Regions from separate parts of the Neobacillus sp. NRS-1170 genome, predicted to be linked through region 1. Evidence: riboswitches for the same ligand, from Rfam matches in the RefSeq annotation. Region 1 holds a riboswitch; each other region holds the start of a gene.
What was found. Region 1 has a riboswitch for S-adenosylmethionine ahead of mtnK (S-methyl-5-thioribose kinase). Riboswitches for the same ligand answer to the same signal wherever they lie in the genome.
Positions count from the first base shown of each region.

Region 2: linked by a shared signal. The riboswitch ahead of ACIFOT_RS27630 (LLM class flavin-dependent oxidoreductase) and the one ahead of mtnK (S-methyl-5-thioribose kinase) in region 1 are both predicted to bind S-adenosylmethionine.
Region 3: linked by a shared signal. The riboswitch ahead of ACIFOT_RS10895 (sugar ABC transporter substrate-binding protein) and the one ahead of mtnK (S-methyl-5-thioribose kinase) in region 1 are both predicted to bind S-adenosylmethionine.
Region 4: linked by a shared signal. The riboswitch ahead of ACIFOT_RS13710 (methionine biosynthesis PLP-dependent protein) and the one ahead of mtnK (S-methyl-5-thioribose kinase) in region 1 are both predicted to bind S-adenosylmethionine.

Region 1 covers NZ_JBITPF010000066.1:170,406-178,226, reverse strand. Annotated here, with positions in the region: gene ACIFOT_RS24940 (LutC/YkgG family protein) at 1-507, shown strand, start outside; gene ACIFOT_RS24935 (2-oxoacid:acceptor oxidoreductase family protein) at 922-1,935, shown strand; gene ACIFOT_RS24930 (thiamine pyrophosphate-dependent enzyme) at 1,935-4,229, shown strand; gene ACIFOT_RS24925 (metalloregulator ArsR/SmtB family transcription factor) at 4,401-4,985, shown strand; gene mtnK (S-methyl-5-thioribose kinase) at 5,022-6,206, opposite strand; SAM riboswitch class I at 6,307-6,463, opposite strand; gene ACIFOT_RS24915 (pyridoxal phosphate-dependent aminotransferase) at 6,659-7,821, shown strand, end outside.
Region 2 covers NZ_JBITPF010000076.1:73,376-81,196, reverse strand. Annotated here, with positions in the region: gene ACIFOT_RS27635 (dihydrofolate reductase family protein) at 738-1,265, shown strand; SAM riboswitch class I at 1,429-1,532, shown strand; gene ACIFOT_RS27630 (LLM class flavin-dependent oxidoreductase) at 1,641-2,690, shown strand; gene ACIFOT_RS27625 (ATP-grasp domain-containing protein) at 2,706-3,662, shown strand; gene ACIFOT_RS27620 (hypothetical protein) at 3,931-4,056, shown strand; gene ACIFOT_RS27615 (GNAT family N-acetyltransferase) at 4,179-4,664, shown strand; gene ACIFOT_RS27610 (gamma-glutamylcyclotransferase family protein) at 4,680-5,081, shown strand; gene ACIFOT_RS27605 (YhcN/YlaJ family sporulation lipoprotein) at 5,353-5,937, opposite strand; gene ACIFOT_RS27600 (Na+/H+ antiporter NhaC family protein) at 6,017-7,444, opposite strand; gene ACIFOT_RS27595 (ABC transporter substrate-binding protein) at 7,724-7,821, shown strand, end outside.
Region 3 covers NZ_JBITPF010000025.1:147,825-155,645, forward strand. Annotated here, with positions in the region: gene yfkAB (radical SAM/CxCxxxxC motif protein YfkAB) at 1-688, shown strand, start outside; partial or broken gene ACIFOT_RS10885 (ketopantoate reductase family protein) at 772-1,688, shown strand; gene ACIFOT_RS10890 (MFS transporter) at 1,727-2,941, opposite strand; SAM riboswitch class I at 3,138-3,245, shown strand; gene ACIFOT_RS10895 (sugar ABC transporter substrate-binding protein) at 3,369-4,484, shown strand; gene ACIFOT_RS10900 (sugar ABC transporter ATP-binding protein) at 4,568-6,052, shown strand; gene ACIFOT_RS10905 (ABC transporter permease) at 6,054-7,055, shown strand; gene ACIFOT_RS10910 (alpha/beta hydrolase) at 7,664-7,821, shown strand, end outside.
Region 4 covers NZ_JBITPF010000029.1:66,258-74,078, reverse strand. Annotated here, with positions in the region: gene metC (cystathionine beta-lyase) at 1-1,150, opposite strand, end outside; gene ACIFOT_RS13710 (methionine biosynthesis PLP-dependent protein) at 1,150-2,262, opposite strand; SAM riboswitch class I at 2,403-2,518, opposite strand; gene ACIFOT_RS13705 (helix-turn-helix domain-containing protein) at 2,606-2,959, opposite strand; gene ACIFOT_RS13700 (polysaccharide biosynthesis protein) at 3,573-5,396, shown strand; gene ACIFOT_RS13695 (aminotransferase class I/II-fold pyridoxal phosphate-dependent enzyme) at 5,640-6,761, shown strand; gene ACIFOT_RS13690 (acetyltransferase) at 6,777-7,409, shown strand; gene ACIFOT_RS13685 (acyl carrier protein) at 7,438-7,671, shown strand.

The sequences.
Region 1 (7,821 bases):
GGATTAGCTTCAACTCTTGATGAAGTTGTAACCTCGTATGGCGGGGGACCGATTGTGGCTTGGAAAGACGCACGTTATACTATGTGGGGTCTAGATCAACTTATGAACGAAGACTGGCCTAAACAGAGCATCGATGTATACAAATGGGATTATACGAAAGGGGAAGAAAACATCGCAAAAGCGGAACAGGCGAATGTTGGTATTACGATCAGTGAGATTACATTAGCAGAATCTGGAACGGTTGTTTTGTTTAGTGATGAGAATAAAGGAAGAACGATCAGTTTTTTACCGGCGACCTATATTGCCTTAATTCCAAAAAGCAGTTTAGTTCCCCGTATTACACAAGCGGCAAAAAAGATGCGTGAAATTCATCAGAAGACTGGACACGTGGCATCATGCATCAATTTTATTACTGGACCAAGTAATTCAGCAGATATTGAGTTAAATCTTGTTGTCGGAGTACATGGTCCAATTAAAGCATCTTATATTGTTATTAATGATTTATAGTTTTTAGAAAAGGTCTGCCTTTACATACTAAAGGCAGACCTTATTTTTTTGGAATAACCACTGTTATAATACAAATGTTTTTCTGTTATATAAAAAGGTAAACCCTTTCAAGTCATACGCATTAACGGTTTGGGGGAAATGATTCAAGGTGTTATAAAATTTTTACTCCCATGTTTGACTTTTGTCACAGCTAAAAAAAAAGTGATGCTCTACAATAACTTTGGGGAAGTTAAGTTTTTATGTCTTTTTCTTGTTAAATTTTTGAACGAAAAAATTGTCTAGCTGTAGCGCCTAGAGGCTCGGGGTCATAAGACAATCCGACGAGAAGGTTAAAGAACAACCTCCCGCCGGCTTGTCTTATGCCTGTCGCCCCTGGAAAAGGTGCTTCCGCATTTCTAAAATGGGAGGGACATTATGTCTATTTTACCAACGAAAAATGAATTAGGATTTTTTGAAATCCGTCTTGAATCAATCGGTGGGCTTGGTGCAAACTTAGCTGGAAAAATGTTAGCAGAAGCTGGCGTTTTTAGTCTTGGCTTAAAAGGTTCCAATTTTTCATCATATGGATCTGAAAAGAAGGGTTCTCCGGTTAAGAGTTTTATCCGTTTTTGTGATCCTGATGTCGAAATTAGAGATCATAGTCCGATCGAACAGCCGCATGTTGTAGGTGTTTTCCATGAAGCATTATATAGAACGGTTAATGTTGTCAGCGGATTGAATGCTGATGGAATTGTTTTAGTAAACACAGCTAGAGAATTTGATGATGTTAAAAAGGATTTACAGCTAGAATATGGCACACTTGCCATTGTAGATGCTTTATCCATTGCTGTTGAGGAAAAAACAAAGGTAAATACAGCGATGCTTGGTGCATTATATCGTATTTGTGATTTTCTTGATCCTGATTCAATGAGAGATGTAATTCGGAAAACGTTTACTAAGAAATATCCTCATCTAGTTGAACCCAATATTCGAACGTTTGACCGCGGGTATCATGAAGTTCAATTTAAAAAATATGAAGTGCCGGAAGGAGCTGAGGGCAAGGCATTCACACGTCCGCTTCCACAGCTTGGCTACATGACGCAGGAAATCGGCGGGGTTATGGTTTCACAAGCAAATAGTATATTTAAAGATTTAAGCGGATCACGCCAGGGATTTCTTCCGGAGTTCCAACAAGAAAAATGCATTCATTGTGCTGCCTGTGATAATGTTTGTCCCGATTTTTGTTTTGTCTGGGAAGAAGGAGAAGATAAGCGCGGCAGAAAGCAAATGTTTCTTAAAGGAATTGACTATCAATATTGTAAAGGCTGCTTAAAATGTGTGGAAGCATGTCCCACAGATGCACTTGGTGACCTTCGTGAAATGCTTGGATATGCAGACGAAAACCGCGCGAAGCAAAACTTTCCTTATATTGCAGGGGGGATTCTTTAATGGCTATTTTAGAAGATAAGTTAACTACACAAGGAACCGCAGAACAAATTTCTACATTTGAGTCAGGAAATGAAATGGCTGCCATGGCGGCAGCGCAAATTAATTATCATATCATGGGATATTTTCCAATTACCCCATCAACAGAGGTCGCCCAATTTTTAGACCAGATGAAAACACGCGGCGAGCATGATATTAAGCTTATTCCTGCTGATGGAGAACACGGTTCGGCTGGTATTTGTTATGGTGCTGCTGCGACTGGGGCCCGTGTTATTAATGCAACAAGTGCCAATGGTTTTTTATACATGCTTGAACAAATGCCAGTCCAATCAGGTACTCGTTTTCCAATGGTTATGAATCTAGTAACTCGTGCAGTCAGCGGGCCTCTTGATATTCGCGGTGATCACTCCGATCTTTATTATGCATTGAATACTGGCTGGGTGATTTTAACGGCTAAAACGCCCCAAGCCGTATATGATATGAATATTATGGCATTAAAGATTGCCGAGCACTCAAAAGTACGCCTGCCAGTTATTGTGGCTTATGACGGATTCTTTACATCCCACCAAAAACGCAGAGTTGAATTCTTTAAGGATCGTCGTGTTGTTCAGCAATTTGTTGGCGAATGTCCAACTGATTACAACTTTGTCAGGGATTTAAGCAAGCCAGTAACAATTGGGGCGCATATGAGCGGTGATGATTTCATTAACAATCACTTCCAGCAATCTGAAGCAATATATAATGCTGGTGAAGTATTTAAAGAAGTTTCTGAAGAATATGCAAAGCTATCCGGTCGAGAATACCCTGTTCTCGACGTATATAAAATGGAAGATGCAGAAGTGGCATTATTCCTCTTAAACTCAGCTGCAGAGTCAGCCAAGGATGTTGTAGATCAGCTTCGGGAAAAAGGGATTAAGGCAGGTGTCATCAGCCCGAATATAATCCGGCCATTCCCTGCGAGGGAAATTCGCGAAGCACTTAAGAATGTAAAAACATTATTAGTTGGTGAACGTGCAGATTCATACGGCGCAAATGGGCCAAACTTAACACATGAAGTGAAATCAGCGCTTCAAGATGACAAGAACAATAAAACAATCGTTTTAAGTCGTGTTTTTGGTCTTGGCGGTAAGGATTTCTATGCAAGTGATGCCCAGGCTTTCTTTGATATGGCGATCGACGCAATGGAAAAAGGCTATGCTGAAAAACCTTTTGATTACTATGGCCATATTCCAGGCAATCCTAAAAAAATTCTTAAGCCAGTTATTTTGCCACAGCATGGAGATGTATTTAAAACGGGTTTAATCGATGTAAAAATGGATGAAGAGACCAATAAATTAAAAGTGAAAATTCCTCCTCTACGTGCGCTTACTGGTAAGCCAAAACGGATTGCATCTGGTCACGGGGCATGTCCAGGCTGCGGGATCTTTGCTGGATTAGAACTTTTCTTTAAAGGAATTGAGGGCGATATAGTTACTCTGTTCCAAACTGGCTGTGCTTATGTAACGACAACGGGTTATCCAAGCACATCACATAAGCAAACGATGATACACAACCTGTTCCAAAACGGTGCCGCTACCTTATCAGGTACAGTTGAAGCATTCATGGAATTAAAACGCCGTGGTGAAATCAAGGTTTCTGATGAAGCGACGTTTGTGATGATTACTGGTGATGGCGGTATGGACATAGGTATGGGGTCTGCAATTGGTACGGCTCTTCGTGGACATAAGTTAATCATGCTTGAGTATGATAATGAAGGGTATATGAATACTGGTTCGCAAATGTCTTATTCTACTCCAATTGGGCATATGACAAGTACATCTGGTGTTGGTAAAGCCCAGCGGGGAAAAGCATTCCATCATAAGGATACCGCACAAATCATGGCGGCAACCAACATTCCTTATGTATTTACAGGTTCAGAGGCATTCCCCCAAGACTTAGTGAAAAAAGGTGCAAAGGCCCAGTGGTATGCTCAAAATGTTGGCACTGTTTACGGGAAAATACTTATCACATGTCCGCTTAACTGGAAATCAGATGACCGTTACGGAACAAAAATTGTCGAAGCAGCGGTTGATTCTTGCTTTTTCCCGCTTTATGAAGTGGAGCAAGGAATAACGACGATTACGTACAATCCTGAAGATAAGAACAAACGGATTTCACTTTCTGACTGGTTGAAATATATGGGTAAAACCAAGCATCTTCTTAAGGAAGAAAATAAACCATTATTAGAAGAATTTGAAGCAGAAGTTGAAAAGAGATGGCAGCGTCTAAAAGCTAAGAATGATAACCCAATGTTATAATATTTGTAGATAATAATAATCCATTTTTCATATAACTTTACGCTTGGCCATAAAAAGAGAGAATAAAACACTTCCACAATTAGGAAGTGTTTTATTTGTTTGACAGAATTAAATAAATTCGATATATTTCTAATTAGATGAATATCAAATTTCGAAAGGTTGATATCTTTGATGCAGCTAAACCGCTTAGTTGAGTTCTATAAAACGATGGGGGATCCAACAAGGGTTAGAATTGTTTCACTTTTAGCTAAAGGACCTCTACATGGACAAGCGATTGCAGGAAAGCTTGGCTTAACCGCACCAACAATTACCCATCACATAAAAAAATTGCGCGAGGTTCATCTGGTTTATGAAAGAAGAGATAAAAATACTATTTACTTTTATTTAAATAGTTCTTTGATCAAACAGCAGGCAGAAGTACTCTCACAGCTATTAGAAAAAAGGGGGGAGGAACTGGAGAATATGGTGGAAGATAGTCTTGAAAGGCAAAAAATAATTGAGAATTTCTATACTAAAGAAGGAAAATTAAAAAATATTCCTGCACAGCGGAAAAAGAAATTAATCGTGTTTGAGCATATGGTACAGGGATTAAAAAAAGGAAAAAAATATGAAGAAAAAGAAATAAATGAGTATATTAAACAATTTCACGAGGATTATGCGACCATCCGCCGGGAATTCATCATTAATCATTATATGTATCGGGAAAATGGAATTTATGAATTAAATCCAGAAGAAATGTGGGCAAAGCCTGAATGAAAAAGCAATCCGAACCTTCGGATTGCTTTTTCATTACTAAATTACCGTTTCAACTACATGAATAAACTCTTTCAGGTCTTTGATTTCTTTTCGAAGTTTTATAAGGTTTTTACCAAGTTCCAATGCCTTTAGTTTAGCAGCTATTCGTATTTCTTTATTTTCGATTGAATCCAAATCAGCAACATGTGCAAGACCGATTGTTCTTCTAATTAATTCACAGCCGGCAAAACCTAGAGAGTCATCGAAAAATTTAGATAAATTATATTCCAAGAATTCAGATGTTTTTGCTAGAGGTTCCTTATTCTCTCGTTCCCACAAATGAGAAAATTGATTTTCAAATACATTCCAAACTGTTTCAATATGCTTGATAAAGATATCACGGTTTTTATCATTCACAATGACCTGGAAGAGAAGGTTGGCAAATACTTGTCCGATATCAAATCCGGCAGGACCATAAAAAGCAAATTCAGGGTCAATTACTTTTGTTTCCGAATGATCGGCAAAAACGCTTCCAGTATGGAGGTCACCATGAAGGAGAACTTCTGCATCGGTTAAAAAGCTTTTTTTCAAAATATTAACATGATGCTTCAATACCTCATCCTGCCAAAGTTTTTCAACAGCCGACCTTAATTCAGCTTCAAAATTATTTGTCTCTGCATCATAGAATGGATCGGTGAAGATTAAATCCTCTGTAATTTTGCACAGTTCAGGATTGATAAACTGCTTTACCCGTTCTTTTTTAACTGCAGGACCTAAACCATAATCTGAGGTGTAAAATAAAGTTTTAGCGAGATATTCTCCAAGATGCTGAGAAATTAATGGATAGGCTTCTCCTTTGATAAAGCCTGTTCTCGCAATCAAAAGGTGAGACAAATCCTCCATGACCGTTACTGCGAGTACATCATCAGTGTAATAAACCCTAGGTACAAAATCAGGGGCAATTTGTCCAAAAATTTTTAAGGCGTCTGCTTCAATCTTTGCTCTTTTTAGGGTTAAAGGCCAGCTTTCCCCAACTACCTTTGCGTAAGGAAGGGCCTGTTTGATAATGATGCCTTTATCATACTGTTTATCGACAATATGAAAAACAAGGTTTAAGTTGCCATCACCAATTTCCTTGCAGGTAAGGTCCGCATTTTTAGGCAATACATTTAAGCTTAATGCTAGATCAATTGCTGCAGCTTCGGTTAATGGTTGATAGGTTTGTTGTTTTAATAGGCTCATTATTTTATTCTCCTTTTTCGGAGGCTTGGCTGTGCTTGGAGCACAAAAAGCCTCTTTCTTTTTTGAAAGAGGCTTTGAAGACAATATTTGTCTCTCGCACCTCTTATCTTTCAGAAAGACTATCCTTCTGTTGGAATTAGCACCGTGCCTTAGTAGGGTTTTTACCCGGCGAAAAAATCCGCCCCATTTTATAATGGCATTATGGTCGGTTGCTGGGCTTCAAAGGGCCAAATCCCTCAGCCAGCTCATGATAAGAGTATCTACTTTTAAATTTTATAATTCTGATAAGTACTATAACAGGATAAAAAGATAAGTGTCAATATTTTTTGAAAATTATTTGTATTGCCCTTTGAAAAGTTCGGAATTTTTACTTTACAAGTAAATATAAAAGTTATATCATTTGTGACTAGAATTTCAAACTAAAATTGAATTAGTTAGAGCAGGTGAGAGTATTGAAACAATTTCCGTCATCAAATCTTTTAAATAGTCTGCCAAAACAATTTTTTGCCTCCCTTGTGAAAAAAGTTGGTCAATATCTTGAACAAGGCTATGATGTTATTAATTTAGGACAAGGAAATCCTGACCAGCCTACACCCGGGCATATTGTTGCGAAGCTTCAGGAAGCAGCAGCCAATCCCATCAACCATAAATATTCGCCCTTCCAAGGACATCAATATTTAAAACAGGCTGCCGCAGAATATTATTTGAGAGAATATGGAGTTACCCTTAATCCCGATAAAGAAGTCGCCATTCTTTTTGGTGGCAAAGCTGGCCTGGTAGAAACACCTCAGTGTTTGTTAAACCCTGGTGATACCATTCTGGTCCCAGATCCAGGCTATCCCGATTATTGGTCTGGTGTTGCCCTTGCCCAAGCTGAAATGGCGATGATGCCATTAAGAGAGAGTAATCATTTCTTACCAGATTATGAGGAACTGTCATCGGAAATATTATCTCGTGCTAAATTAATGTTCCTCAATTATCCTAATAATCCGACAGGAGCAACTGCTACGGCTGAATTTTTTGAGGACACAGTTAAGCTTGCCAGTAAAAATGATATTTGCGTTGTCCATGACTTTGCCTATGGGGCAATAGGTTTTGACGGAAAAAAACCAATCAGCTTTCTGCAGGTGGAAGGAGCAAAAGATGTGGGTATCGAAATTTATACACTTTCCAAAACCTATAATATGGCCGGCTGGCGAGTAGGGTTTGCTGTAGGAAATGAAAGTGTTATTTCGGCCATCGAGCTTTTGCAGGATCATCTATATGTAAGTTTATTTGGTGCTGTCCAGGAGGCTGCAGCTGAAGCCTTAACTGCATCACAAGATTGTGTAAAGGAATTAAATCAGCTTTATGAGAGAAGAAGGAATGTCCTAATTGACGGATTGCGATCACTAGGCTGGGATGTTACCGCACCTAAAGGCTCCTTTTTTGCATGGTTAAAGGTCCCCAATGGACTAACATCAGAGGAATTCGCTAACATTCTTCTAGAACAGGCACATATTATGGTTGCTCCAGGTATTGGCTTCGGTCAATATGGAGAAGGTTTTGTCCGTGTTGGACTATTATCAACGGAGGAGCGGCTAAGGGAAGCTGTCAGAAGAATTAGTTGTTTAGA
Region 2 (7,821 bases), on a different contig from region 1:
TGTTCTAATAGGCTGGCGTAGTAGGTAAAGCCATTCTTAAAATTTGGTAGCATGCCGGTGCAGCCATTCAGTCAATTTATAATTTCCAAGCAGCATTAGAAGTAATACCGGATAGCTCAAAGCCGAGTGCCACAGTTTCCATTTTGTATAGTAAAAAAATCCAGATCTTAGTGCAGCAACTTCATATACAAGACAAAAAGCTGTCCAGCCAATTATGTACCCCCACTTGTAAAATTTTGTTTTTTTGAATGGAAAGTAATTTAAATAGATCGTATTTACAGGTGGGTATAGGAAAATGGGAAGAAATCCAGTCCATTGATTACCTGGTCCGATATAGCCGAACAGGTTTAATTTCAAATCTAATATCATATTTGAAAAATTCTCAAGCACAAGGGAAAATAACGTAGTAGACCAGATTTGCAGCCATGATATACGTTTAGGTATAAGGATTGCGATTGTGTAAAATATTATGAGCGATGAAATTAGGAGAAGTATATTTAATCCTCCATTCACATGGGTAGTTGTTCTAATTTTTATGTTTTTCTTTTTTATATATATCAATACCATTTTCAACAATCTGTGTAATGTTGCATCAGTTACATAACTTATTAATTTACATTCTGATACCTAAAAGTCTTTACACTTTTGCATGATTTCATCCTTTTTATATAATGACAAGTATTATCGAATAAAAGGATACTTATGTTTCATCTGAAACAAAGGAATGGAGATAATACATGAAAAAACAGCGAAACATTATTTTGTACATTGGTACTTCAATTGATGGCTATATTGCAAATGAGGATGGTACATTAGAATGGTTAGAATCAACTGAAGTAGAAGGAGATTCTGGCTACAATTCACTCCTTGAAAGAATTGACACTGTTGTAATGGGAAAAGGAACTTATGATGTCGTACGTGGATTTGATATCGATTATCCTTATAGCGATTATAAAAATTATGTGTTTTCTAAATCTGTAAGTGGCTCAGATGAATATGCATCATTTATTGATGAAGATATCAAAACTTTCATTAATAATATAAAACAAAAGCCTGGTAAAGATATATGGTTAATTGGTGGAGGAAATTTAGCTCGTGAATTTTTCAAAGAAAATTTAATTGATGAAATCCAACTGGCCATTGCACCTATTATTTTAGGGAAGGGAATTTCCCTATATAACGGAGATGATATCACTCAAAAATACACCTTAACCAAAGTAGAAAAATTAGGCCAGCTTGCTATGCTTCATTATATAAAAAAATAATTTTCATCAACTTTCCCTTTATTAGTAGGGGGAGTTTTTTTATCTTTTCATATAGACCGTGTTTAAAAGTTGTACATTTCGGGTTTAGAAATATTTTATTGACAATTCGAAGAATTTAAACTATTATCACATTAGTTAATTAAAAATTGAATGTACATTTTTCTTCTTATCCAGAGAGGTGGAGGGACTGGCCCTTTGAAGCCTCGGCAGCAGGTTCTTATGAATACTGTGCCAATTCCATCAAGCACATCGCTTGAAAGATGAGAAGAGAGTAATAAAACTCTCTTCTTAGGAGGAGAGTTTTTAATTTATAAATAAATCCTACTTAAATAATAGGAAAACTAGAGAATTAGAATAGTAGAGGAGAGAATACATATGAAATTTGGTTTTTGGTTACCGATTTTTGGAGGCTGGTTACGAAATGTGGAAGTTGAAAATATGCCTCCAACCTTTGAGTATACTAAAAAAGTCATCCAATCGGCTGAAAAGTGGGGATACTCGACTACTTTAATAGCTGAATTATATTTAAATGATATTAAAGGACCGGAGTATGATTCTCTTGAAGCTTGGTCTACAGCAGCAGCACTTGCGGCGGTGACGGAAAAAATTGAAATAATGACCGCGATACGCCCAGGTTTTCATAATCCTGCTGTAGCAGCAAAAATGGCAGCTAATATTGATCAAATCAGTAACGGCCGTTTTACTCTTAACGTTGTTTCAGCTTGGTGGGCAGAAGAAGCACGTCAATATGGAGGTATTTTTACAGAACATGATGAGCGTTATGCTCGTACCGAAGAGTTTATTGATGTACTAAAAGGTTTATGGACAGAAAAAACCTTCAATTATTCTGGTCAATTTTACGATTTAAAGGAAACCAAGCTTGCACCGAAACCTGTTCAAAGACCAAATCCGATTCTTTATGCAGGCGGTGAAAGTGAAAAAGGCAAGCAAACCATTGCAGAAAAATGTGATGCTTATGTTATGCACGGTGGAACAGTTGAAGAGATTGATCGAAAAATAGCCGATATGAAGGCACGCCGTGAACAAACTGGCAATAAGCCTTTTAGTTCTTTCGGAATGGCTGCTTATGTTATTTGCCGAGATACAGAAGAAGAGGCTCTGGCTGAGCTTGAAAAAATCACGACTGTGAAAGACACTAGCGGATATGCTGGCTTTAAGGATTTCACCACTAAATCACACTTAGAGCAACAAATCCAATTACAAGATTACTCTGTATCCAATCGCGGCCTGCGGCCGAACTTAGTTGGAACACCTGAGCAAATTGCAGATCGAATTATACAATATGAAGAAGCTGGCTTAAACCTATTGTTATTACAATTTTCACCTCAGCTAGAGGAAATGGAACGCTTTGCAAAGCAAGTTATGCCATTAGTTGAACAAAAACGTAGTTTAATAAAGAATTAGTGAGGGGACTTATAGATGAGCAAGGTATATGTGATACATGAAAATAGTGAGTGGACAGTCCATTTAACAAAAAGGTTAGAGGAACTTGGTGTTCCTTATGAAGAATGGCATTTAGACGAAGGAGCGCTAGATTTATCAAAAGAGCCGCCAGAAGGAATCTTCTATAGCCGTATGAGTGCATCTTCTCATACACGTGATCATCGTTTTGCAGCTGAATTTTCTGGGCAAGTATTAGCTTGGCTTGAAGCACATGGACGTACGGTGTTAAATGGAACGAGCGCTCTAAAGCTAGAAGTTAGTAAGGTTTTACAATATTTAGAGTTAAATAAGTATGGTGTTAAGACTCCAAAAACGATTGCAGCGGTTGGAAAACAAAACATTATAAAATCAGCCGAAGCATTTGCAGGACAGCCCTTTATTACGAAGCATAATCGTGCCGGTAAAGGCTTAGGTGTTCAATTATTCCATAGTGTAGAAGCTTTAAAAGCTTATGTAGAGGGACCAAATTTCGAAGAACCGGTCGATGGCATTACCCTTATTCAAGAATACATTCAATCTCCTGAAAGCTACATAACCCGCTGTGAGTTTGTAGGAGGAAACTTTGTTTATGCTGTAAAGGTTGATACTTCAGAAGGATTTGAACTTTGCCCAGCAGACGCATGCCAAATTGGCGATTTATTCTGCCCGGTAGGAGAAGAGGTAGAAGAGAAACCAAAGTTCCAAATCATTGAAGGGTTTGCGGACGATATTTTAGAAAAATATAAAAAGGTTCTAGTTGGTAATAATATTCAAGTTGCTGGAATCGAGTTCATCAAAAATGGTGAAGGTGAAATTTTTACTTACGATATTAATACAAACACGAACTATAATTCTGATGCAGAAGCAAAAGCTGGAAAATACGGAATGCTCGAAGTCGCTTTATTCTTAAAGAAGACATTAGAAGAAAAATACCTAACAACAGCAACGGCTTAATATAGTGAAGTAACGAAAAATTTATGGGACGTACTATGGATTTAAAAAAAACAGTGCCAATTCCTTTTAACATGATAACTGAAAAACAGTATAAACAAGTTTCTTGAACCTTCGTCTTACGCCGAAGGTTTTTCGTAATATTTTAGACTTGCACAGCTGATTTACTAAGTCATCATTAAGCATAGCAACCCAAAAAGAAAGCAAACTAAAATCGTGGATCCCAATATCGGGCATCCAAGGTAAAAACAAAATTAAAGGGGGGTAAAAAATGGCGAAAAATAAGAATAAGCAATTTAAAAATAATGATGCTATGCCAAAAGCGGATGTAGAGTTTGCTGGAGAAAGCGGGCTTGCAAAGAAAGCATTAAAAGCACAAAAAAGCCAAAACAAGTAACCAATAAAATGGAAGCTAATGGGGACAGTCAGTCTGTCCCTATTATCCGGTTCCATTGTTTTTCCTTGAACTCATTTACAGGATGGAAGAGTTAAAGTTTACTAGGGGGGAAATCGTTAATTATGGGTATTGAAATTAGAATAGGAAATGAAGATGAAATTGTTATTGCCCATCAACTGATGAAGGAAGCCTTTGAAGAGTATCGCTATCTTGATGTTCCTTCTAGTGCAGTTAATGAACCGATTGATATTCTTAGAAAGTCATTTCAAAATGGTTCTGAGAGTTTCATTTTATGTTTTTTAGACGAGGTCCCTGTGGGTTCTTTAAGATATAGGTTACAAGACGATTCGATATATTTTTCAAGGGTATCGGTTCCGCCATTTGCAAGAAGGAAGGGCATTGCGAAGTCAATGTTAAAGTGGCTTGAAAACTATGCAACTAAACAAGGAAAAAATAAGGCAGAATGTAAGGTAAGGGCGGGTTTATCCCATAATGTTCGTTTTTATGAATCTATTGGTTATGTTATTACCAAAGAGGAAATAGTTAAAAATCCAAATGGCTTTGAAGTTAAAACAGTTATAATGGAGAAATCAAATCTTTTTTGTTAGAAGAGAGGGCTGAGGTTGGAGAAGCATTTGGTATTTGTTTATGGCACGTTAAGAAGGTATGAACGGAATCACCATCTCCTTAAAAATGCTGAATGTCTGGCAGATAATTGTTGGACACACGGTACCCTATTGGATTCTGGGAGTGGATATCCCTATTTAGTTCAGTCCAGCTGCCACCGGGTATATGGGGAGCTATATCAGGTTAATGATGATGAACTTCAGGACCTGGACCTTCTCGAAGAATACTATGGTCCGGGGAAAGACAATTATTACGATAGAGTTGTTCAATCAGTACATACCGAAATTACAGACTATCAGGCTTTTGTTTATGTTCTTCCTGAAGGTCGAGAACAGCCAAACATAGTGCAAATAAAAGAAGGTGACTGGCGCGTTTATCGCTTGAAGCATTTACGGTGAATTTCCTCTGAAAAGCAAATCTTTTCTAGCAATAGTCTGTGATTCATTGCCCATAAGGCCAGGAAAAGAGGTTCCATGGTAAATGAAAAGATATTTCATTACCAGAGAAGCCAGGAAAAGAGGTTCCATGGTAAATGAAAGGCGTTTCATTGCCCAAGAGGCCAGGAAAAGAGGCCCCCTGGTAAATGAAAAGACCATTTTATTGCCCAAAAAGCCAAAAGGGAGCTAACAAAGTAAATCAAGTAAAACTGCCGAATAAAATTCGGCAGCTTTATCTAAAAACCCCATTAATCGTATTCGTAAAATCGTTCCAAACACCGTCTCTGTTTGTTCCGTTGCGTAAATCGTTCGTATAATTTGTCATTTGGCCAAAGAAAGCGGTATCGTAAGAAATATACACATTGTCAATGGAACGATCAGCAGCACGTACTTGTCTTTCAATTTTTTTATCAAGAGGAGAAGCCGCTTTTTTATAATTGGTATTATCGCCAGATCCAACCTTACGGCCTCCAAGCTTGGTACGGTCGATATTATTTGTGCTGGTATCTCTCGTCCCCGCTGTACCATCATTGGTGCCGATTACATCAGTTCCTGTATTTCCAGTGTTATTTTTTAAACTGACCGCAACATAGGCATTATTATTACGAAGGATGACATGGGCCTGGTCGACTTCATTTAGGCTTTCCACATTATCACTAGCGCGTGCTGATACGCGCAAGTTTTGGTTGGAAACATTGTTTGTATTGTTTGTTCCTAGATTGTTTCTGCTGTTATTTATTGTTTTATCATTATTACAGCCGGTTACACCTAAAAGGGCAGCCGCTAATACGATAGAAACCAAACCAATTTTCTTCAAGAAGCTCACTCCTTAAATTTATCCTTTAATTATTAGTGTGAGCTATTCAGGGGGAACAATTCATGCATGGAGTTCATTTTCAAGAAATAAAGAAACCACAAACAAGATACAGCACAATAGCAATAATCCCTCCCAAAGCAGATACCTTCATTTTATAACGCGCATAATCGACAAGAGGCAAATCGAGAATCGATGCAGTCGTAATCGTCGTATCGCCTAATGGGGAAGCTAAAGCGCCAAATGCGCCACTGGCAAACACTGCACCGACGGTTAACGGAATGGAAGCATTGGTAGCCGAAGCCAAGGATATTCCTAATGGCATAAACAGCCCCCACGTTCCCCATGATGAACCAATAAAATACCCTGTAATGGAACCAAGCAAAAAAATGGTTGCCGGGGTCAAAAAAGGTGGTAAAAAGGATCCTAATGTTGAACTTATAAAAGTTGAAAAACCAAGATCATTGGCCGCAAGAGTCAGGGACCAGATCAAAACAAGCAAACTGATGGCCTCCATCATTTGATTGCCGCCATCATAAAAATGGTACAAAAGTTCATTTAAAGGAAGCCGTCTTAAGATATAGAAAGCAAAGGATAATACTAGCGTAATAAATACGGCTAGAAGCATGACAAAGGTGGCATCAGCCTTCGAAAAGGCATCGAAAACGGTTTTTGCCCCTTTGGCAATGCCATCCTTCCATAAAAGAAACAAAGAAAGTCCTAAAAGAAAAAAGACTGGAAAAATCAAATTCCATGGCTGTGATTTGACTAGAGATAATTCTCTTTTAATTCCCTTCCGGTGAAATTCATGCTCTTCTTCCAACAGTTCTTGCTCGTTATTTAGGCCTGAATCCTTTGATTTTCTAGAAGGTGACCAAAAGGTTTGAAAGAGTCCAATGACAAGCATCGTAATCGCAAAAAAATCAAACAAAATACTCAGTAAAAAAATCTGATACGCTGATTGACCGATTTGAAGTCCTCTTATGCTGCCTTCAACTAACGAAACCATAAATCCCACAAAGGCCGTCGCAACTGGTAAAAGGACGATAACGGATTCTGTGGAAATATCCATCGTCAGCCCTACCTTATGCTTCGGGATGTTTATTTTTTTAGCAAGAGATTTGACGACTGGACCAATCATCATGATTCGAAACATTGGCATCATAAAGGTAAATGGAAGGGTAAGCCAGATGAATCCGAGCAGGCCCCTTTCCGTTCTAATCTTCGTTCCCATCCATTCAGAAAAACCTTTTATCCCGCCGGAAATATTCATCATCCCCACAAGACCGCCAAATAAATAAAGAAACCCGATAATTTTCATGTTCGTCTCATTAGACAAGGTTGTGACGATATAGGTGACGGCCTGATGGGCACCGCCTAAAAAATGGGCAGACACAAGGAAGGAACTAACAAGAAGACCGACTACCAGACCAGGCAGAATGTTTTTTATCCATATAGACATGCAAATGACAATTAGAAAGGGTATCAAGGAAAACCAAGTATGTTCCAAATCTACTTCCTCCAGCAGTGGATCTTGTTTTACTCTTCTTTTATTATTTTCCGAAATTTAGTATTAAAACCAGAAATTTATGGAACGGAATGTAGGTAAAACGTACTAGAATAAATCCTCATATAATAGAAAGGTACTATTGCCCGGAAATATTATGCGTGATAAAATCTGAATATTATAAATTTTTAGAATGAGGAGGTTAACCTTTTTTTATTAGTAGAATACATAATTTAGGGGGATTTATAGGTGAAAAAGAGTCTAGTACTTTTGGTGTGTGTAATGTTAATGTTACTAACTGCATGTGGAGCGGGAAGTAAGGAAACTAGCGGAGAAGCAAAGGAGAAAAACGAGAAAGTTGTAAAAATAGGGATTTCACA
Region 3 (7,821 bases), on a different contig from region 1:
TTTTGCTGAGGGCGGCTTCGCGAGAATGGAAAAGCAGCCTGATTACAATCAGCGGGAAAAATATTTTATGAGAATGATAGAAAATAGCCGCGAGCTTGTGAAAGCAGGAGTTATGGTGTCTGCAGAAACGATGTTAAATAAACGGACACTGCCGCATTTGGAAAAAATCCACCGCCAAATCGTTGAGGAAATGCTTTGTCAGCGCCATGAAGTACATCCAATGTATCCAAGTGATTTCGCCAGCAATCTTGAAACCCTTACCCTCGATGAGATCAGAGGTGCCATCCATCAACTGCTCGATATTAGAAATGAAGAGGTTTGGATGCTGTTTGGAACACTTCCGTTCTATGCTTGCAGCAGTAAACAGGAGGATTTAAATCTCTTAAAACGTTTATATAATAGTAAAAATGTGACAGTTAGAAATGACCCTGACGGCCGCTCACGCTTGAACGTCAATATTTTTAGCGGTGATATTATTGTTACGGATTTTGGTGATACTCCAGCGTTAGGCAATATTCAAAACACAAAATTGATAGATGCGTATCACACATGGCAAGCTTCGAATATTGCGAAGGAATTGAATTGCCATTGCCCGGCCGTTTCATGCCTCGGCCCCAATATCTTGGTCAAAAATAGTTATTATCAGAAAATGGATTTTACAAAACTGAAAACCAATTTAGAAATATAGCAGGAATTTCCTGCTTATTTATTTTAAGTAAAAAAAATTTCCCTTATACTAGATTTGTAGATATCGATGAAGGGAGTATTCTCATGAGATTTTTAGTGGTTGGGGCAGGTGCGGTTGGCGGTTATTTTGGCGGACGGTTACAAGAAAAGGGCGAAGATGTTACCTTTTTAGTTCGTGAAGGTAGAAAAAAGCATTGGAAGAAACAGGGCTTGTCATTGAGAGTGTCCATGGAAACGTGACTCTTAATTCTAAAACAATTATTGCTGGTGAGGATTCAGGTTCTTTTGATGTCATTTTACTTTCAACTAAAGCCTATCACTTAGAAGGGGCCATGGAGAGCATAACACAGTATGTTGGCAAGGAAACGATCATTCTTCCTTTGTTAAATGGTATTTTACATATTGCTAAATTGGTGGAAATGTTCGGGGAAGAACGCGTTATCGGCGGCCTTTGCTTTATAGAAACTACTCTTGATAAAAATGGCAGGATCATTCAAACAAGTGAAAAACACGATTTAGTATTTGGAGAACGGACAGGGGAACGGTCTGAGCGAGTATTAAAAATGGAAGATGCCTTTAGTGGTTCGAAGATTGCCTACCGCTTAAGTGAAAACATCAATAAAGATTTGTGGAATAAGTATTTATTTATTTCGACGATGTCAGGTATTACCACTTTATTGAGAGCACCAATTGGACCTATTCTAGAGCAAGCAAGCGGACGAGCAACAATAACTCAGTTATTAAAAGAGATTGTTTCTGTAATGAACCGTATCGAGGCACCTCTTCCAAACGCTATTGAAACACAATTAATGAATCAAATTAATGGTCTTGGCTATTCGATGAAATCCTCGATGCAAAGGGATATGGAAAAATCATTGCCTGTTGAAGCAGACCATTTGCACGGCTATTTACTGGAGATAGCGCGGAAAGAACAGATTTCTGTTCCAGTTTTAGAAACCGTATATGCTAATTTACAAGTTTATGAACAACAGATGAAATAAAGAAAAGTCCCATTTGTGGGACTTCTCTTTTGAAGTTTTTAGGCGGTATGTTTTATAAGCTTTGGATTACGCTGCATAGATACGAGTAAGATAGCGCCGCTGATAATTAGTAATGCACTTGTGCTGATAAACACTGATGAAAATCCAAAGTAACCGGATAGGAAGCCGCCCAGCATTGGACCGATTATATTGCCGAGAAATCTTAAACTATTGTTATAGCCCAGTACCTCACCTTGCATCGCAATCGGTGCTTCCTGGCGGATATATGCAATTCTAACCGGAATAATTCCACCAATCGTGATGCCGAGGGCGAAACGGATAATAACAAGCTGCCAAAGGCTCGTAACAGCTGCACCTGGTAAGTATACAATTCCTGCTAAGAATAAGAGGATGACAAGTATTTTGATATAACCGTATTTGTCAGCAATCTTGCCCCATTTTCGAGACATCCATAGATTCCCAAGTCCAGCTGCAGAAAAAGCAATTCCGGAATAAAAGGCAACATTTGTTTTTCCATGCAAATCACTAACAAATAAAGACAATATTGGCTGAATGCTAAAGTGGGCAATTTGAACTAATGCAGAGATAAGAAGAACTGTTAATAAAACCGGATTACGGAAAATATGCTTAAAGACTTCCTTGCTTGAATAATGAGCTTTTGCTCCCTGTTTGATTTCAACACGAAATTCTTTTGCAGCAATAACAAGTATGGCCGAAATGAAAATGGAAATAGATGTCCACTTAAATGTAGTGGCATAACCAAGCGAATCTGCTAATATTCCGCCGAGCATCGGTCCAAGTAAAGAACCGGTAATACTGCCTGTTTGCAATGTGCCAAGGACTCGTCCGGCAATCTGTTTCGGCGTTTGTGTAGAAATAAATGCCTGGGACATCGGGATAAAGCCCGAGAAGAAACCCATGAAAAAGCGCAGCAGCAATAAATGCCAGACGGAATGGACGAAGCTGATTAGGAAAATGGATGCCGCCATTCCAATCCCTGAAATGATAAGAATTTTCTTTCTTCCATATCGGTCGCCAATTTTCCCCCAGATTGGCGAGAAAAGGAAGGCAGATACAAACGTAATTCCAAACGTTATCCCTGACCAATGCTGTACATATTTCTCTGAAAAATTTCCAAACGTCTCAATATAAAGTGAAATAAAGGGCATGACCATCGTCATACTTCCAGCAACAAAAAAGTTAGCAAACCACATTATCACTAAATTACGTTTAGCACTTTCCTGTTGGTTCATTGTTCATAACACTTCTTCCTTGAAAATATTTCGGTTATCTAAATATTATAATACCGAAATTAGTTGATCATTGAAATGGTGGTGTTGTAATTTTAAAAAAAGTAATTTATTAATAATATTCAAAATACTATTGACAACTTGTTAATAGGAGTTTAAAGTATGTTTAATACTTAAAATCAATTAAATCATTTACGTTCTCTTATCAAGAGTGGCAGAGGGACTGGCCCGATGACGCCCAGCAACCGTTCCGATTGGAATTGGTGCTAAATCCTGCAAAACAAGGAATTGTTTTGAGAGATAAGAGAGGAGTAGTCCGTTTATTTGCGATGAAACCTCTCTTTTCTGGAGAGGTTTTTTTATTTTTTATAAAATCAAACTTTTCCAATGGGAGTAACGAGAATTACGTAAAAAAAGGGGAGCTCACATCATGAAGAGAAAGTTATTTAAAAGTACACTTGTTTCAGCATTAGCCGCTACACTTCTGCTAACTGGCTGTGCCTCAAATGGAGAAACAAAGCAAGCAAGCGGCAATAAAAATGTGTCATTAGAAGGGGTTCCAGAGCGATTTGCCAAAGGTGATCCGGTTAAGATCAAGGTCATCCGTAAAATTGGCGGTGACGATCATACTGCCCAATTTCTAGCGGGTGCAAAAGAGGAAGGACAAGCATTGGGTTTTCAGGTGGATGTATTTACTGCAAATGGGGACACAGCGAAATTCCATGATGCAATCAATCAAGCATTAGATCAGAATTATGACGGATTTGTCATTTCCCATGGTGACGATGATGCAACTGTAAATGATGTGAAGAAGATCGTTGAAAAAGGAAAAAGCGTTGTGGCTTTTGACTCTAATCCAAAGCTTGCTGAAATTGAAGGAGTGACACTAACTTCACAGGACGATGAAGCATTAGCAACCTTAGCTCTAGATCAGCTTGTAAAAGAAACAAAAGGAAAAGCCAATATTGCCTACCTTTGGGTGGACGGCTTCCCGCCAATGGTAAGAAGAAATAATGTTTATCAGGATGTTCTTACGAAAAACCCTGGTATTAAAGAAGTAGAGCGCTTCGGTGTAGCTGCAGCAGACACAAGTGTTCAAACTCAAAATGCGGTTGCAGCGATGCTGAACAAATACCCTAAAGGAAAATTGGATGCCATTTTTGCCACTTGGGATGCATTTGCGATTGGTGCAGCTCGTGCTTTGAAGGAAGCAGGCCGGGAAGAAGTAAAAATCTATGGAATTGATGTTTCCAATGCTGACCTTCAGGAAATTCAAAGAAAAGGCAGCGCATGGAAGTACACAGCTGCCGTTGACCCTAAGCTGATTGGTGCCGTAGATATGAGATTACTAGCGAAAAAACTGGCGGGAGAAGAGACGCCAAAAACCTACGACTTAGAAGCTTCACTTGTGACGCAGAAAAACGTTCAGAATTCTAAAGGGGCAGTTAATATGGTGAATCTTGCGACCATCATTCCAGGCTGGGGCCAATCTACTGCCTTTGAAGAAGATTGGATGAAAACATTAAAGAAGCACTATAAGAAATAAATGGCATTTCACTCTCTTTTTCACAAGATTAAGAGAGTGTTTGCTTAATAGGAGGTGGCATTTTGACGACTACAACCTTAGAAATGAAAAACATCTCAATAGAGTTTCCCGGTGTAAAAGCACTGAATCAGGTCCATTTTTCCACGGAAACAGGAAAAATTCAGGCACTGATAGGGGCAAATGGCGCGGGGAAATCGACATTAATGAAAGTTCTTTCAGGCGCGTATGATCACTATACTGGCGAAATAAGCTTTGATGGACAAAGCCTAAAAATCCGTTCCCCTAAATATGCTCAGGACGCGGGAATACAAATCGTTTACCAAGAAGTCGATACAGCCTTGATTCCCAATTTAACTGTCGCAGAAAATATTATGCTGCTAGACACCGTTCATAGCATGGGGAAAAAACAATGGGTGAAATGGAAGGAGATTCATAATCAAGCTAATAAAATACTGGCAGATATGAATATTCATCTTTCCACCAAAAAACTAGTAAGCGATTTGACCCTGGCTGAAAAACAAATGGTGTTAATCGCGAGGGCCATTTCTATGCAGTGTAAGTTTCTCATTTTAGATGAACCGACTGCACCCTTAAGTCATACCGAAACAACAGAACTATTTCGTATCGTCAAGGACTTAATAAAGCAAAATGTAGGAATTATTTTTATCTCACATCGTCTGCCGGAAATCTTTGAAGTTTGTGATGAGATAACTGTGATGCGCAATGGTGAAATTGTGATAAAAGAGAAGATTTCAGAAACCACTCCGAGCAAAGTGGTCGAGCAAATGCTTGGTCAAAAGCTGGAGGAGCAGTTTCCAGAGAAAAGGGCAACGTTCGGGAATACTGTCCTAGAGGTAAAAGGGCTTTCCGACGAGGCGAAACTTAGAAATCTACATATTCAGGTTAAAGCTGGAGAAATCGTGGGAATCGCCGGGCTTGTCGGAGCTGGAAAAACGGAATTGTGCAAGGCGCTTTTTGGAGCAGCGAAAATTTCTGAGGGAGAGATTATTCTCAATGGTAAGAAGTTAAAAAGTAAGAGCCCTTACGATGCTGTTAAAAATGGGCTTGCTTTAGTTCCTGAAGAGCGGCGAAAGGAAGGAATTCTCGTTCTAGAATCGGTAGAATCCAATTTGTCGGCGGCCAATTTAGGAGTGTTTTCAAAAGCGTTGAGTTTTTTAGACCGGAAAAAGGAAAAAGAGACGGCCAAACAAATGATTCGTGCACTTGGGATTAAAACACCATCGGAGGAGACGAAGGTTCAAAACCTATCAGGCGGTAATCAGCAAAAGGTAGCGATTGGAAAATGGCTAGTGGCTGAAGCCGATGTATATCTTTTTGATGAGCCGACAAAAGGTGTTGACGTTGGAGCAAAGAGGGATATCTTTAATTTAATTTCAGATTTAGCTAAGCAGGGTAAAGGAATTATATATGCATCATCAGAGCTTTCTGAAATCATAGGAATAACCGATCGAGTCTATGTTTTGTATGACGGTAAGTCAGTTAAGGAATTGAAAACAAACGAAACGAATGAAGAAGAACTATTATTCTATTCAACAGGGGGCAGATAAGATGGAAGCAAAAATAACAACAAGCAAACAGACCCCAGCGAAAAAGCCAATTGAACTTTTTCAGATCTTTTATAAATACGGGACCATTATTACAATTGTCGCACTTATTGTTATTTTTTCTCTGGCGAATCCAACCTTTATTCAAGGAAGCAATATCGTCAATATTTTACGTTCCATATCGATTGTGACCATTATTGCCATTGGGATTACTATATCATTATCTGTAGATGGATTTGATCTTTCGGTCGGATCTGTTGCATCCCTTTCAAACGCGATTGTCATTTCCATGTTTGTTTGGTTTTCGCAGAACACCTTGGTTGCAGTTATTTCAGCGATTGCGGCATCATTATTGGTGGGTGCCATCAACTCATTTATGATTGTCAAGCTTCGAATTCCTGATATGCTGTTAACGCTTGCTACGATGTTTATCATCCAAGGGACAGCGCTAACCTATACAAAAGGTGCAACAGTGTCACAAAACATGGTCATGCCGGATGGCTCCATGGCAGCCGGCCTCATCAGTCCATTTTTTGCAAAAATTGGCGAGGTACCATGGATAATTATCATCATGGCAGTGACTGTCATTTTGGTGCATGTCTTTTTGACTTATACAAAACATGGCCGCTATATGTACGTTATCGGCGGCAATAAAGAAGCAGCAAGACTTTCTGGGATACCAGTAAATAAATATAAGGTGGCAGCATACTTACTTTCTGCTCTTTTTGCATCCATTGGAGGCATTGTTCTAGCATCACGCGTTATGACTTCAGAAATTAATTCAGGTGCACCTTATTTAATGGATTCTGTGGCAGCTGCATTTATTGGTTTTTCAGTCCTTGGGGCAGGAAAACCAAATGCGTTTGGTACGTTTATAGGTGCGGTACTTATTGGGATTTTACAGAACGGTCTGGTGATGATGTCGGTTCCTTATTATGCGATGGACATTGTCAAGGGTGCCGTTTTAGCGTTTGCTTTAGCGATAACCTATTATAAACAGAAATAAATAATAATGGCGATCCTATCCATATTGATGGATAGGATTTTTGCCTTTTATTGGTGCAAAAATTATGTAAAACGGAGTTTAGGTAATAAAAAAGTGAAGTCCCAAATGCCCATTAAGGTGAAAAAAGAAGCGAAGCGGTAATTAGGAAGGTCTCCAAATGCCTGTTTAGGTAGAAAAAGAAGTGCGGTAATTAGGAAGATCTCCAAATGCCCAATAAGGTGGTAAAAGGAGCGAAGCGGTAATTAGGAAGGTCTCCAAATGCCCGTTAAGGTGAAAAAGAAGCGAAGCGGTAATTAGGAAGGTCTCCAAATGCCGATTAAGGTGGAAAAAGAAGCGAAGCGGTAATTAGGAAGGTCTCTAAATGCCGATTAAGGTGGAAAAAGAAGCGAAGCGGTAATTAGGAAGGTCTCCAAATGCCCGTTAAGGTGGAAAAAAGAGCTCGGCGGTAATTAGGACAGTCCGCAAATGGCCATCAAGGTTAATAAAGAAGCTCCACGGTGGTTAAGAAAGTTCTATAGAGTCTCAATTAGTAATTTTTGTACAGGCAGGTTTTTTATCCATGAGAGCGAATACATATTGAATATGACAAGTTTGGAGGGATAAGGAAAATGACTGAAAAATATCCTGTTTTAGAAGGCGCAGAGCCATTTTATTTTGAAGGGAATAATGTTGGCATTTTAGTCTCTCATGGTTTTACGGGGTCGACCCAAAGCATGCGGCCACTCGGTGATGCCTTCGCCAAAACTGGTTACACAGTTTGCGGACC
Region 4 (7,821 bases), on a different contig from region 1:
GCTTCGCTAGGGCCTGTGAAAAATCTTTTATTATGTCGTCAGGATTTTCTAATCCTACAGATAGCCGCAGCAAACTATTTTTGATTCCACGCTTTTCTCTTTCTGGCTGCGGCATGGCAGCATGGGACATTTTAGCTGGATACGATAAAATGGATTCTACTGCGCCAAGGCTAACTGCAAAGACAGGGATTTTTACATTTGAAACAAAGGAGCGGACCGCTTCTTCATCAACCAACTCAAACGATAAAACAGCGCCTGCTCCCTCAGCCTGGGCCTTCTGTAATTCAAATTCAGGGTGGTCTTCCAAACCAGGATAATAAACCTTTTTAACAAGCGGATTAGCCTGTAAAAACTGGGCAATCTTTAATGTGGATTTTTGGGAGTGCTCCAACCGGACATGAAGCGTCTTCAGTCCTCTAAGCACCAACCAGGCATCTTGAACTCCTAGAACAGCACCGAAGGAGTTTTGTAAGAAATATAGCCGCTTTGCCAAATTTTCGTCCTTTACCACAGCAAGGCCGGCTACAACATCACTATGTCCGGACAAAAACTTGGTCGCACTATGGAGAACAACATCCGCACCTAGCTCTAAAGGCTTTTGTAATGCTGGTGTAAGAAAAGTATTATCCACAAAGGTTAAAGCATTAATTTCTTTCGCAAGCACACTAATCGCCTGTATGTCCGTTACTTTCAATAAAGGATTCGATGGAGTTTCCACATAGAATGCCTTCGTATTCGGTTTAATGGCTTGTTTCACTTGATCCAAATCCGTCATATCGACAAAAGTATGTTCAATTCCAAAACGTGTAAGCACCTCTGTAACCATACGGAACGTACCGCCATAAACATCTTCAGTAATCACAACATGATCACCAGAAGATAAAAGAAGAAATGCAGTTGAAATCGCAGCCATTCCGGAAGAAAAGGCAAAGCCTTTGATTCCGCCTTCGAGCTCTGCAATCACATCCTCGAGCGCTTCACGAGTCGGGTTCAAACTGCGAGCATAATCATATTTTCCGAAACTGTCGATATCAGATTGATGGAAGGTGGAAGCATGTTGAATCGGTACACTTACTGCTCCTGTAGCGGGATCAAATTTATGCCGGTTATGAAGAAGCTTCGTTTCAAAACAATATTCTTCAGATTCCATTACACAATCACTCCTTCGTTAACTTTGGCTAATGCCTGTTCAAGATCAAATATGATATCCTCTGCATCTTCAATTCCCACCGAGAAACGCAATAAACGATTACATACACCGGACTGAATTCTAATTTCTTCTGGAATATCCGCATGGGTTTGCGTGGCTGGATAAGTAATAAAGCTTTCTGTGCCGCCTAAGCTTTCAGCAAAACTAATCAGTTTTAAATTTTGTAAAAATGGATTAACCCACGATTCGTCTTTAACACGGAAGGAAACCATTCCGCCTCTTCCTGGATAGAGGACATCTGTTACCCCTTCATGATTAGAAAGATATTCAACCACAGCCTTTGCATTCTTCTCATGCTGTTTCATCCGAAGCGATAAAGTCTTCATTCCGCGCATTAATAACCAGGAATCAAATGGACTTAAGACAGCACCCGCACCATTATGATGGAAGGCCAAGGCTTCACAAAGCTCTTTGCCTTTTGCGACAACAAGTCCGGCAAGCACATCATTGTGTCCGCCTAAATATTTCGTTGCACTGTGGATAACGATATCTGCGCCAAGTGCAATCGGCTGCTGCAATAGAGGAGTATAGAAGGTATTGTCAACAATCAGGAGAATCCCGTGCTTTTTGGCAATCTTGGATACCTCAGCAATATCGGATTCCTGCATAAGCGGATTGGTTGGAGTCTCAAGGAAAATAGCCTTTGTATGCGGAGTAATTTTCTTTTCGATCTCTTCCGGACAACACGTATTGACATATTGACTGTTCAAACCCCATTTTTTGTAGCCTTTTTCTAATAGACGATAGGTTCCACCGTATAAATCCTCGCTTACAAGCCATTCATCACCGGATTCAAATAAGGCAAGAATCGTTAATATAGCGGCCATCCCAGAGCTGCAGGCAAACCCTTGAACACCGCCTTCTAAATCAGCGATTGTCTTTTCAAGAAGCTGGCGTGTTGGATTTCCGGTTCTGATATAATCAAAACCAGTTGATTGCCCAATCCCCTCGTGGCGAAAGGCAGTTGAAAAATAAACAGGCGGGTTAACGGTTCCAGTTGCAGTCTCACTTCGATTTCCAATTTGGGCTAATTTCGTATCAATTTTGTACATAATGCACACTCCTTGTTTTATAAAAAATATAAGTATCATATAATTTGAACTTTAATTCATTGTGGTGCTAAAGGCTGTTAAAAAAAGAAAAAAGCCTTCTATAAGAAGAAGACTTTTGTTAGACGATCACTTTGTCATTCTTCTTATCTCGCAAATTAGCAAATAATTTGCAGGACTTAGCACCTTTTCAATGGACAAGCCACTGAAGGTTGCTGAGGTGTCGCAGGGCCATTCCCTCAACCTCTCTTGATAAGAAATTAATATTTAGATTATTTATAAAATTTACTACAATAAGGATGTTGTGTCAATTGGTTTTTTAACCATTTAAATGATTAAAGCGCTTTCATCTGCTTTTTTCCCAGTTTTTAAATTTAATAAAGTTTATATATTCTTTAAAATCATCTTTATTCATGCCATCTTTAATGGCTTTTTCAATAATTAATTGCCACTCCTCGTCCAGTAGTTCCTTCCCATTTGAACTCGAAGGATTTGCAGACTGATCCATTCCAGTTAGTAAAAACTCCATGGAAACATCTAAAGGCTTTGCCAGCTTCATTAAAAAATGAATAGAGGGGTTTTTATTAAGATTACGCTCAATATAGCTTAAATAAGACTTAGAGACATTTGCTAACTCTGCCAGTTCTGTAATCGAAAATCTTTTTTCTTCTCTTAATTTCTTTATACGCTCTCCAATCATAAGTTTCTCCTCATTACCATAGTATTTTATATGCAGTATAAATGTTATGAATCTAGCAGGTTTCTCAAGATAAATTTATCAAAGCACAGAGGTTTAATATGTTCGTTCAAACGAAAAATATTATTCAACTAATCACTAATTGGTAAAAATAGTATACTATATAATATGTTCTGTTTAAAGAACATATTTATGAGAAAATGAAAAAAATTGATAGATATATGCTGTTTATTATGGATAAATGAGCGAATTTCAATTTTTTTTTAATTTGCTTTTTTTTATAAAGAGATTATAATGTTCTTTATAAAGAATTAACTTTTAGTTTGAGACAAAAAATTAAAGGGTAAAGGTAAAAATTTTTTTATTCGCGTTGTTCTATATTAAAAACAAGTTGTTCTATTAATAATAGGTGATGTCTTCTTACCATTATCAATGAAGGCACTCGGTCATGCTGTGGGTTGCAAAATACCTTAGACGCGCTTTGTCGTCGGGAGTGTGATGTGAGGGTGGGTTAGATGCCCATTATTAATGATTAAAGATTTTGATTATCCCTGCTTTAAGAAGACGGATAATCAAAATCTTTAATTTTAATTACTCTATTCAAAGGGGAGAAAGTATGACTTATCGCCAAAGAGTGTCTCTATTTTTTTTAGTCGATTCCTGTATTGTCTTAACCGCAATTTTTTTCAGCAGATTCTTGGTAGATGCAACTGTACATGTCATTACTTTTCCAATTATTGTCACTTCTGTAACTATCCTAGTTAGCCATCATCTATTCTCGCTATATTTTAAACTGTATAAAAAAGCTTGGGAGTATGCAAGTATAGGAGAATTGCTAATTATATTTAAGGTGGTAACTGTATCTATTATTGTGGCAGCTTTACTTCAGAAGTTTTTCACTCTTGAAATACAGTTTCGTCTACTAGTAAACACATGGTTTCTTCATATTTTTTTAATTGGTGGATCCCGTTTTTTTTGGAGACTGTACCGTGATTCGCTTATTAATAATAACCATAATAAAAAACGGACTTTAATTGTTGGCGCGGGTTCAGCAGGGACAATGGTGGCCCGGCAGCTCATTAAAAATCAAGGGGCGGATCTCTTTCCTGTTGGGTTTATTGATGATGATCTTTACAAACAGCAATTAGATATTTTAGGAATACCTGTTGTCGGTGGAGTGAACTCTATTGTTCAGGTTGTTAAAGAACTTCGCATTGATAATATTGTTATTGCAATTCCTTCATTAGGCAGAAAAGAGTTAAATATTATTTTTCAGGAATGTGCTAAAACACCTGCTAAAACGCAAATCCTCCCTATGCTTGAAGATATAGTCACGGGGAAGGTTTCAGTTAGTCAGTTCCGTGATGTTCAAGTAGAGGATCTATTAGGCAGAGATCCTATCGATTTGGATATTGAAAAGATTTCATATTACCTTACAGATAAGACAGTGTTGGTGACGGGGGCGGGAGGCTCAATAGGATCAGAAATTTGCCGCCAAATTGTACAGTTCAGGCCCAAAAAGTTGATTCTATTAGGACATGGTGAAAACAGTATTTATAAGATAGAGATGGAATTGAAGGAAGTATATACTGATTTATCCATTGAATTTATTACTGAAATAGCTGATATCCAGGATGCAGAAAAAATAGACTTGGTGATGCGTACTCATCAACCGGATGTAGTTTACCATGCAGCGGCCCATAAACATGTACCTTTGATGGAACGTAATCCTGAAGAAGCTGTAAAAAATAATGTTATTGGAACAATGAATGTTGCAAATGCTTCAAGCTGGAATGGCGTCAAAACCTTTGTCATGATCTCAACGGACAAAGCAGTCAATCCAACAAGTGTAATGGGCGCAACAAAAAGATTGGCTGAAATGGTCGTGCAGTCCGTTGGTAAGGGAAGTAAGACGAAATTCGTTGCAGTTCGGTTTGGCAATGTGCTTGGGAGCAGAGGCAGCGTCATTCCCTTATTCAAAAGGCAGATTGAAAAAGGCGGACCGGTTACCGTTACGCATCCAGAAATGATTCGTTATTTCATGACGATCCCAGAAGCCTCAAGGCTTGTGATTCAGGCAGGAGCTTTTGCTGAGGGAGGGGAAATATTTGTTTTAGATATGGGAGAGCCAGTAAAAATTGTCGACCTTGCACGAAATCTAATTAAATTATCCGGAAATTCTGTTGAAGAAATCGGAATTGAATATACGGGGGTACGTGCGGGTGAGAAGCTTTTTGAGGAGTTGTTAAATAACGATGAAGTTCATAATAAACAAATCTATTCGAAAATTTATATTGGCAAAAGCTCAAAACTATATATACAAGAAATAGAAGAATTTCTTACTATCTTCTCAGGCCTTGAGAAAGAGGAAATTAAGGAAAGGCTTATTCAACTTGCCAATCAAAAAGAGGGTAAGTCACAAATTTCTATTTCGGTATAACAATCATATGTACTGATTCCTGGAGATGGCAATTAAATAATCCTGATGGGTATATTGATGAGCAAAAATTTCTAGAAGATTCCCAGATAGCTGGAATGATAATTAACTAGAATTATTTTTTTCATGTGAATTTATTTCTTCCTGGAAGAACCCGGAATAAAAGTATGAAATGCAAGATGATTGGGGGCATATAATTTGGTAGTTAAAACAAAGCAAAGGAGAATTTTTCTTTCCCCGCCCCATATGAGCGGAAGAGAACAGAAATATATTAATGATGCATTCGCATCAAACTGGGTTGCACCTCTAGGTCCAAATGTCGATGCTTTCGAAATGGGAATAGCCAGTTTTACTGGTGTCAAGAGTGCTGTTTCTGTTAGTTCAGGAACCGCTGCGATTCATTTGGCACTTTCTTTATTGGATGTCCAAAAAGGAGATACCGTATTTTGCTCAAGTCTTACTTTTGTAGCGTCCGCCAATCCAATCTTATATCAGGGGGCAGAGCCAGTATTTATTGACTCAGAACCGACCACCTGGAATATGTCTCCATCAGCACTGAAGGATGCATTTGTGAATGCTGTTGCTTCCGGTAAACTGCCAAAAGCCGTCATCATCGTAAATCTTTATGGACAATCTGCCAAAGTGGATGAGCTTGTTTCCATTTGTCAGCAATACAGTGTTCCCATAATAGAGGATGCTGCAGAATCCCTTGGTGCCAAATATAAAGGTAAAGTTAGCGGTACATTCGGAGAATTTGGTATTTATTCGTTTAATGGCAATAAAATTATTACAACATCGGGCGGAGGCATGCTTATTTCTAATAATTCTGAAGCAATTGGTAAAGCTCGGTTTTTAGCCACTCAATCGAAGGATCCTGCTCTGCATTATCAGCATAGTGAAATCGGGTATAACTATCGCATGAGCAATATTTTGGCTGGAATCGGCAGAAGTCAGTTAGAGGTATTAGGAGAAAGAGTCGATGCCAGAAGGAAAATCTTTGAAACTTATCAAAATGAATTAGCCCAACTTCCCGGAGTTTCGTTTATGCCGGAATTGGACGGAACTTTTTCGACTCGGTGGTTAACTGCATTAACCATAGATGCAAATAGACTCGGTGTTTCCAACGAAGAATTACTATCGTCATTAGATTCGGAGAATATTGAGGCTAGACATGTTTGGAAGCCGCTCCACATGCAGCCGCTATTCAGTAATTGCAAGTACTTTCCGCATTACAAGAATGAGAGTGTTTCCGAAAAGCTTTTTAAAACGGGAATATGTTTACCATCCGGTTCTAGTATGACAATTGAAGAACAAATGAGAGTGATTAACTGTATCAAAAAAAGAGTAAAACAAATAAACTTTTTGTAAGGAGAAATCTTAAGTATGAAAAGATTATTGATCGTTGGTGCCGGAGGTTTTGGTAACGAAGTATTATTTTGGGCTGAGCAAATTCAAAAAGAGAATATCTTATGGGAGGAAATAGCTTTCATTGATGATAACCCAGATGCTCTTAATGGATTAAGTATTGATAATAAGGTCGTATCCTCAATTGAGGAATTTGAACCTCAAAAAGAGGATTATTTAGTATGTGCGATTGGGAACCCAAAGGATAAACTTCGTATTTGTAATCAACTTTTACAAAAAGGTGCTAAATTTACAAATTTAATTCATCCTACAGCAGTAGTTGCAGAAAATGCTGTTTTAGGGACAGGTGTTATATTAGCTCCTTATTCAATTGTTTCTAACAACAGTACTATTGGTGATTTTGTTACATTAATGAGCTTCTCAATTATAGGACATGATGCAAAAGTAGGCAGTGGCTGCACTATTTGTGACCATTGTAATGTAATGGGAAACGTTAGTATAGAAGACTCTGTTTTTCTTGGCGGAAGTGCAGCCGTTTTGCCAAGTATTCATATTCAAAACAATGCAATAGTAGGTGCAGGAAGTGTAGTAACACGTAAGGTAAAAGAAAATACAACAGTATTTGGCAATCCAGCGGTTAAGGTTATTTAAGAATTTAAATTTAGAAAGGGAGATCAAAATGAAAATAGAGGAATTTATTCAAAAAATCGCTGAAGCTTTATATGAGGAGGAAAATGTATTAACAATTGATACTGTTTTAGATGAATTGGATGGCTGGGATTCCTTGGGCAGATTGGAGATTTTTTCACTTATTAAAGAGGAGTTTGAAAAAAGTATAGACCCAGAATCCCTTAGAAACTGTCAAAAAGTTGGAGACATAATTGATTTAGTGGAAGACGGTTTAAAAGTTTAAAACGAACATGTACCATTAATTATATTTTTATTTCTCTTCACCAAAATTTTGGTATTATTTCGCCCCATAAGTACACTTTCAAAAGGTGCAAATTGGCTTTTGATATCAGAGATAAATTGTTTTGGCTTCTTTAAGGGTTTAGGATTATTC